Regions from separate parts of the Enterococcus olivae genome, predicted to be linked through region 1. Evidence: predicted binding sites of a transcription regulator. Region 1 holds the regulator's gene; the other holds the start of a gene.
The links. Region 1 encodes LexA, which represses DNA repair genes until DNA is damaged. Its sites were predicted from a motif close to CNAACANNTGTTNG; they were not measured.

Region 1 (4,550 bases):
CCAATTCTGGGTAAGCTGCTTTGTATTCTGTAAACAATGCGTTCCACTCTTCTTCAGCTTTCGCCCCTCTATCAACGATTGCTTCTTTAAAGCGTTGTGCAGCTTCTTCTGGAACAGTAAATTCAGGATAGTCCCATCCGTAAACTTTTTTCGCTGCAGCCACACCATCAAGACCTAGTGGTGCGCCATGGACAGCTGATGTTCCTTCGTTTGGTGCGCCAAAACCGATCACTGTTTTGATTTCGATCAATGTTGGTTTGTCTGATTCTGCTTGCGCTTCTTCGATTGCTTTAGAGATCGCATCAAGATCACGGCCTTCTTCTACATAGATATGTTGCCAACCGTATGCTTCAAAACGTTGACCTACATTTTCAGTAAACGCTTTAGAAGTTGGACCATCTAAAGAGATATCATTTGAATCATACAAGACGATCAATTTGCCTAGTTTCATATGGCCAGCCATAGAAGCCGCTTCTTGAGAAACACCTTCCATCAAGTCACCGTCACCACATAAAGCATAGGTATAGTGATCAACTACGTTAAATTTATCACGATTGTAAGTAGCAGCTAAGTGCGCTTCCGACATCGCCATCCCTACAGCTGTTGCGATCCCTTGGCCTAATGGACCAGTTGTTGCTTCTACACCATCTGTATGGTTGACTTCTGGATGCCCTGGCGTGCGGCTTTCCCATTGACGGAAACTCTTCAAGTCATCAATCGTTACATCATATCCTGCACAATGTAGTAAGCTGTACAACAATGAAGAACCATGTCCTGCTGAAAGGATAAAGCGATCACGATCGACCCAGTTTTGAGAAGTCTTAGGATTCACCTTTAAATGCTTTGTCCATAAGGCATAGGCCATTGGAGCGGCACCCATGGGTAATCCCGGATGTCCAGAATTTGCTTTTTGTACTGCATCAATACTTAAAGTACGTAATGTATCGACACCTAGTTGATCAATTTTATCAAACAATACTAACGCCTCCTATTTAGGTTTTTTTTACCTTTATTACTTCTCCATTATAAAAGATACCTTTGCAATTATCAATAGTTTTTGCAAAGGTATTCATAATTTACTTTCTATTGTGTAGACCTTTGGCTTTTTGAATCTCTTTTAATTTTTCAGGAGTGACATCGTTGCCTTCTGGATCAACTACTTTCATACCTTCGATGTGATGTTTCATTCCACCACGAAAGGCCGTCAGATATTCTTGTCTCAATGCATGCTGTTCCTTTTGTTCAGCATCTGTCAGTCCCTCTGATTTTTTCTTTTTTGCCAGCTCATTGATGCGAGCTAATTTTTCTTTTGATAACATCGTCATTTGCCCCTTTCCCTTACATCTTATACAAAACAGTTGGAAATTACAATCAAAACAAAAAGCGAACATCTGTTTGAATTTTATAATTAGATATGATACACTGATTCTAACAAAGTTAACAAGAACTCTTGTTCATTTAAATTATTCTCTATCACATCACTTTTTGCTCCACGAAGAGTGAGCCAAATAAAGAAAGAAGGTGTTCGGATTGGCAAAACGTACAGAAAACCGCCAACTGGAAGTACTTAAATTTATCCATACTCGTGTCACCGCCAAAGGGTATCCACCAACTGTAAGGGAAATTGGAGAAGCTGTCCAACTTTCTTCTACTTCTACTGTCCATGGGCATTTGTCTCGCTTAGAAAAAAAGGGGTTGATTCTTCGCGACCCTACAAAGCCTCGTGCGATTGAATTGACACCGCTTGGTTTGGAAACGATCGGTGCACAGCAGCAAAATATTCCGCTTTTGGGTGTTGTCACAGCCGGAGAACCAATTTTAGCGGTAGAAGAAGCTTCAGATTTCTTCCCTATCCCACCTAATCTAAACAGTGACAGCGGACAATTATTCATGCTGACGATACGTGGAGAAAGTATGATCAATGCCGGGATTCTGGACGGCGATCAAGTGATCATTCGCAAGCAAGATATTGCGCGCAACGGAGATATCGTGATTGCTATGACCGATGAAGATGAAGCGACTTGCAAAAGATTTTATAAAGAAAAAAATCATATTCGTCTACAACCTGAAAATGACTATATGGAACCGATCATTTTATCAAATGTAAAGATCTTAGGTTTAGTTGTTGGCTTGTATCGACACTTTTAACCAAAAAGGGGCTGTGACGTAAGTATGTCTCAATCCCAGGTATAAACCAGAATACCCACGAAAATCGCTGTTGATTTTCGTGGGTATTCTGGTTTTCTATGTATAGTCTTCGTTCTTTCTGCTCAAAGTGGCTAATTTCATCATATTCAATGCCATTATCAAGATGCCTGATTGCTTCCGAACCTTCTCCAGCCCTCGAACCGTATATCGAGTGAAACCCAAACAGGCCTTCATTTTTCCGAAGACTGTTTCAACATCTATTTTTCTACGAGCATAGATTTTTCCTGTTTCTTCGTCAGAAAGCATCTCTCTTTGTTTGGCTTTGTGATACTCCCAAGCTGGATTGACGAGAATTCTTCTTACATATCCTTTGGGTGTCAACGCTTCTGGAATTTTTCGTAAATGCGCATCTATTGTTTCAGCTTGATATTCTTTGATATCTCGAACGAAACCGTCTTTATCTTTCCGTTGGGGATAAGCATGAAAATTGAAGCGAACGCCTTTGGGATCAACATAATAATCTTCCTCTTCATGATACGTCCAATTCATCACTTTTCGTTCGTCGGATTGCCATTTTTTACTTTGTTCTTTCAACATCGTACCATACGGAATAAGAGCCGTGTGTTGTGGCAGTTCATCTTCAAAATAGCGATAATTACTCTCAGAACCATAACCGGCATCGGCGACAATATAATGAGAAGCTTGTTCGTCTAGCTTCATTTTTTCTAGAAAAGGGACCAATGTTTTTGTATCTGTTGGGTTTTGAAAAACATCATACCCCAAAACAAATTGTTTACACGTAGCGATTTGAAGATTGTACGCTGGTTTCATTTGTCCATTCCTCATGTGGTCTTCTTTTACACGCATAAATGTCGCGTCGTTATCCGTTTTTGAATAGCTGTTTCGGGTGCCGTAAATAGCCAGCTGTGCTTGGTGCTCTAACAGTTTATCCCGGCGTTCAGAAAGCTTGCGCTTTTGGGCTTTCAGTTTCCGTCGTTGTTGCTTCGCAGGATTGGGAGAAATCTTGGCTGTTTCTTCGACTTCTTTCTCTAGGTCTTCTAAGTGTAACTCCATCCGTGTCAAAAGTTCCTCTAATGAATCTAACGTTAGGTTAGAACCTTCAGGAATATGTTTGACTTCGTAGGCTTCTTGAAGTTCTGCCATCAGGATCAGGATTTTTTCACGGTTCATTTGGTCAAACCGAATCGTATTGTTCTTCCACATAAAACTGAATTTATTGGCATTGGCTAAGATTTTTGTCCCATCAATAAAAAGCGCCTCATCAATCAGATTGCGTTCCCGAAGATAGCGCACCAAAGAATCCAAGCTTTTGTTGGTCAGTTCTTCGACATCTTGTGAGACACAAAAGCGGGCAATGGTGCGATAAGAGGGTTCCAATTCTTGCGTCAACCAGCGGGCATAGAGGTTTTCTTCTGCCAAGCGTTGAATTTTTCGACTGGTGAAGGTCTCCCGAGTGTACGCAAAAAGAACCAACTTTAATAGGGCACTCAAATCATAGTCTCGCGGACGACCGAAAAGATACGGTTCATTGATCTGTAAAGATTCGACCAATTCATTGATAAAACACGCCACATGATTTTCTTTTGGTGTAAATTCAGTAGAGAGATTTAAAGTTAGCTGATTTATGTTATAATTTGTGTACATTGTTTTTGTCCTTTCGAGGATAAGAATTTGGAAGTACAAGGTCAGAGCTGTACTTCCTTTTATTTTACATTAAAAAGCACCAGGAATGAACGATTACTCGTCATTCCTGGTGCTTTTTAATGGGACTTATGTCACAGCCCCTTTTCATTTATTCGCCTTTTTTCCAGAAGTCAGTGATTGCACCTTTGGATGAGCTAGAGACGATATGTGCGTATTTACCAAGTGCACCACGTGAATGAAGCGGTGGAATCACCACTTTTTCACGACGTCTTGCAAGCTCCTCGTCAGAAACCAGCATCGTCAATTCTTTTGTATCTTGATCAACTACGACAGTATCACCGGTCTCTAGCAATGAAATTGGACCGCCATCTTGAGCCTCAGGAGCAATATGACCCACGACCAATCCATAAGTCCCACCTGAGAATCTCCCGTCTGTCAACAAGGCAACCGTTTCCCCTTGTCCTTTCCCTACGATCATACTAGATAGGGACAGCATCTCAGGCATACCTGGACCACCTTTTGGTCCAACATAACGAACCACGACAACATCTCCGTCAACGACTTCATCTGCCAAAACAGCATTGATCGCTTCTTCTTCTGTGTTGAAGACCTTTGCAGGACCTTCGTGACGTCGAACTTTCACACCAGAAACTTTGGCCACTGCGCCATCCGGAGCTAGATTTCCGTGAAGAACGATCAACGGACCATCTTTACGTTTTGGATTTTCCAATGGCATG
Region 2 (4,550 bases), on a different contig from region 1:
TGGTCCATGGACGTCACAAGGAGATCTCATCTCGGGTCAAACATATGAAATAAATACAGGAAGTGATTCTCTTGAGAAATCCAAGTCCACAAGAATGGCAAAGCGAGGAATACAGTCACAAAAAAATCGCCGACTACAAACCTTTTATGTTTGTAGACGGCGAAGGAGTTCGCAACAGTCTCTATGTCAGTGGCTGTCTGTTTGCTTGCGAGGGCTGTTTTAACAAAGCCATCCAAAATTTTCGCTACGGTACCCCCTACACACAAGAGCTGGAAGATCAGATCATCGAAGATCTCAGCCATGATTATGTTCAAGGACTGACACTTTTAGGCGGTGAACCTTTTCTCAATACCGAAGTTTGCCTCCAGCTGGTTCGTCGAGTACGAGCTACCTTTGGACAAACAAAAGATATTTGGAGCTGGTCCGGTTATACCTTTGAAGAATTATTGCTAGAAACAGAAGACAAGCTGGAGCTACTTCACACGATCGATATTTTGGTCGATGGACGTTTTGAATTAAGCAAACGCAACTTGAATCTTCAGTTTCGGGGCAGTAGTAACCAACGGATTCTAGATGTACCCAAATCGCTGGAAGCCGGGCAGGCCATCATCTGGGAAAAATGCGTAGACACCGAAAGACAGTACGAACAAATCGATAAACAAACCTTGATTTAAGCGCAACATCGTTCAGATGAACTGCCAAGTAAATATAGAAATTAGCAAACCACCCAAAAGAGGCGTACAATTACACTCTTTTGGGCGGTTTATTTGTTCATTTATTGACGCTTTATGACGAGCATGGCTTAACTACTTTGATAAGGATCACCTGTCTCCCATAAAGGTAAAACAATATTCTCGTAGGTCAGTGGATCAAGATTGGTGACGGTCACGCCAAGTAAACGAATCCCTTTTTCAATACCCATGATCTCTTCCCAAATCAAACTAGCTTGTGAGAAAATTGCTTCTTTTTTATGGATGTATTCTCTTAATGTCACACGCTTGGTGACTGTCGTATAATCGGCATAACGGATTTTCAGTACAATGGTTTTTCCATGCTTCTGCGTCCGCTTCAAAGCAGTTTCCACTTCTTCTGACAATCTTCTCAGCTGTGTCAAGCAGGCATCTTCCGTTGTTAGCGGATGACCATAGGTATGCTCTTTTCCGACCGATTTTCTCTCTCTGGTCACACTTACAGGTGAATTATGAATCCCTCTTACTTTGCGATAAAGAGAGTAGCCCATTTTTCCAAAGTGCTGCATCAGCTCCATCTCACTTTTTTCATAGAGGTCTGCGCCAGTAAAAATTCCTAATTCGTGCATCCTAGGCACGGTTTTTTTGCCTACCCCATGAAATTTTTCGATTGGCAAAGCTTTCAAAAATGAGACAGCTTCATTTGGTGTGATCACTGTCAAGCCACGAGGTTTTTGAAAATCCGAACCCAATTTCGCTAAAAACTTATTGTAGCTAACTCCTGCTGAACAAGTCAGCTGTAACTCCTGCCAAATATCATGCTGAATCATCTTGGCGATTTTCATCGCAGATTTGCTGTTGATCTTATTTTCTGTTACATCCAAATACGCTTCATCAATCGAAACAGGTTCAATCAGTTCTGTATAACGTTGAAAAATTTCACGCACTTTTTGTGAGATTTCCCGATATTTTTGATGATTGCCGGGAACGAAGACCGCATGAGGACAAAGCTCATACGCTTTTTGCGCACTCATCGCCGAATGGATTCCGTATTTTCTTGCCAAATAATTGGCTGTTGTGACCACTCCTCTGCCCCCAGTATCACTAGGATGACGAGCAATCACTAACGGATGCTTGGCAAGCTCCGGATTGTCTCGTTCTTCGACTGAAGCAAAAAAAGCATCCATGTCAATATGAATAATTTTTCGGGATAGATCATTTTTTAATGGAAACCGCAGCCCAGTCATCGCTCTCACCTCTCCTTTATTATATACAAACGAGCGTTCCCCTTCAAGTTTGAGAAATCAAAAAAGATCTGGCTTTAGATAACCATAAACATCCTCTTAAATTCGAAGCATCATGAAATTCGAAGTTTAAAACATCTCCTGTTTTTCTATTCTATTTGTTTTGTGGTATGCTTAGGCAAATAAAGTACCTAGTACTACATCGGAGGTGGATCAAATGTTTGGATTAGACGCTTCTACATGGACAAAGCAACAAGTGTTATACATTCTGGAGGATCGCTCTGATTTTATTTCTGTTCAAAAATTAATGGAGCTGCTGAATGCTTCCAGTGTTGAATCTATCAAAAGACTGTGCAGAGAATTACAAAAAGACATTGCCCACTGTTATCCACAAGGTGAAATCGAACTATCGATCAACAGGGCTCGCGGAATCAAGCTAAAGCACCAGTCACTCTCGCAGCTACAGCCTGTATTTGACTATCTTTTCTCTCATGATCTAGCCTATACTATTTATTGCTCGGTCCTCTTAAGAGAAGAACTGTCGACCATTGATTTTTGTAAAAAACATTTTATAAGTGTTTCGGAGCTGAAAGAAAAAACCAAAGAACTCAATACTCACTTGAATCCATATGATTTGCATATTTCTCTTTTAGAAAACATTCAGATCCAAGGTACAGAAGCCAAGATCAGAAGTTTTGCTTTCGTGTTTCTGTTTGTTGTCCATCGACAATTTTCTAAAATTCCTTGGCTTTTTCAAAAAGACAATACCCTACAAATAATCGATGCAATCGGTCAGTATTTAAAATTGGAGCTACTTGAAGCTCAACGAGAGATCTTAGCGATTTTCTTTAGTGTCAACCAATCTCCCATCGAAAAAGAGGAGCATATTTATTTTTTTCCCTATCAAAAAAAATTTTTTCGGCAGCTTAGCTTTCCTGAGAAACCAGCATTTTTACCTGACTGGACAAAAAAAGACTGGGAATTTTTCCTACTCGTGATATTTACGGATGATTTTTCTCGCTTCTATCTGCCTATCCAAACCGAGCATTTTCATTCAACCTTGATCGATGCTGAAACAAAGCTCTGGATCGATTTATTTGAAAAACATTTTACTATTTTTGATCAACGATTTGCCGTTTTTCTAAAAGAAAAAGCAGTCAAAAAATACCTGTCGACACTCATTTTCCCAGTCAACAAACTAATGGCTGAAGTGTTTCCCGTCGTTGATTTAAACTACTTGACCGATGCCTATCCTCATTACATGAACCATTTTGCTCATTTTTGGCAGGAATTTTCTCAACGGAATACTGTATTAGCAGACGATTCTTTCAAAATAAACAGTTTGTTACTGTGCTTCTCCTTACTCCCCCCGCAAGACTTTCTTCCGAAACGAAAGATTTATTTTTACACTGATTTGACAGACCTATACTTCAATTATATCAAGAATCGGCTACAGCTCTTTTTCTCTAATCAGTATGAGCTATTATTTGTCGAAGAGATCCAAGAAGCGGATCTGATCATTAGTACGATTGATTTTTTAGAAATTGAAGACTATGCTCCTCAGTCTTTCGTACGGATCAATGTCCAATTGACCAATGATGATCTGGATAAGATCGATCAAATAATCAAAAAACAATTCCCCAGCACCTCGTTCCATCTTATTTAGTGATAAAAAAACTGTGACAAACATTCATATGGTAAAACACCGGCTGAATGTTTGTCACAGTTTGATTGAAGTCTCTATTTTTCTTCTTGACCATCTGGTTCAGATCTCTTTCTATTTTTACTTACGATTTTGCTGGCGGTCACTCTGATCGCCTCTACATCATTCGGAGGAAAAGTCGCTCGAACGATAATTGTTTTCTGATGAGACAGTGGCGTTAATTCATCGAATGTACTAATAATCAAATCTGCTTCCTCAATTTTTTTGACAAAGATCAACTCAAAATCAGTCAGTTTTTTCTTGAGTACAGACTGCATATATTCACGGTGCAAATAGTTACCGTCCGAATTAATGTAGAGACGAATCACTGGCAAAAGAAAGTTAAAATTCGTTAAGCTAAACATCAACAAAAGTGAGATGTTTCGTGAGTAAGGAGACATTTCGTAAAGCGGCAATTTTGATGAAATTGCTGTCCAAAAAACCTGAAAACGCTCCGTGAGTTCATAGAATACTTGGGCTACGTGATGCTCATCAAATGTCTTGAAGTTACCTAACACATCTTCATTAAGCATCACTGTCTGTAGCAAAAGGAATTGTTTCTCCAAAGTGATACTCGCTCTCTGTTTGTCAGAGTCTGATAAATAAAAGAAGTCGTGTTCAAATTGATCGATCCAGCCTCTAGCTTCTTCTTCAAAAAAACACTTGGTAGATTGGATAAACTTCTCATCATATATAGGATTCAAATAGTTAGAAACATAGATGAAATAGAGATAGAATTCCCAGTCTAACGATGTCCAAGACTCAAGAAATACCGGTTTTTCTTTATAAGAAAAATACCTTGAATATTGTCGAAACGACTCCTCTTCTGACAAGGGATTTCTGACTACATTGTAGTGTATCACAAAGGTAAAAATGGACAGAACCTGTAGCTGACTCTCGGTGACAGGAATGTCT

Region 2: a site for LexA is predicted at 1,963-1,976, ahead of dinB (DNA polymerase IV). Genes of this name have one in related genera too.

The regions. Positions count from the first base shown of each region.
Region 1 is NZ_JBSMVT010000005.1:3,883-8,432, reverse strand. It holds gene tkt (transketolase) at 1-976, opposite strand, end outside; gene ACWODM_RS05060 (DUF896 family protein) at 1,077-1,319, opposite strand; gene lexA (transcriptional repressor LexA) at 1,531-2,148, shown strand; partial or broken gene ACWODM_RS05050 (IS1182 family transposase) at 2,272-3,813, opposite strand; gene ilvD (dihydroxy-acid dehydratase) at 3,962-4,550, opposite strand, start outside.
Region 2 is NZ_JBSMVT010000002.1:132,497-137,046, forward strand. It holds gene nrdD (anaerobic ribonucleoside-triphosphate reductase) at 1-53, shown strand, start outside; gene nrdG (anaerobic ribonucleoside-triphosphate reductase activating protein) at 72-674, shown strand; gene dinB (DNA polymerase IV) at 803-1,936, opposite strand; gene ACWODM_RS02820 (helix-turn-helix domain-containing protein) at 2,151-3,599, shown strand; gene ACWODM_RS02825 (helix-turn-helix domain-containing protein) at 3,674-4,550, opposite strand, start outside.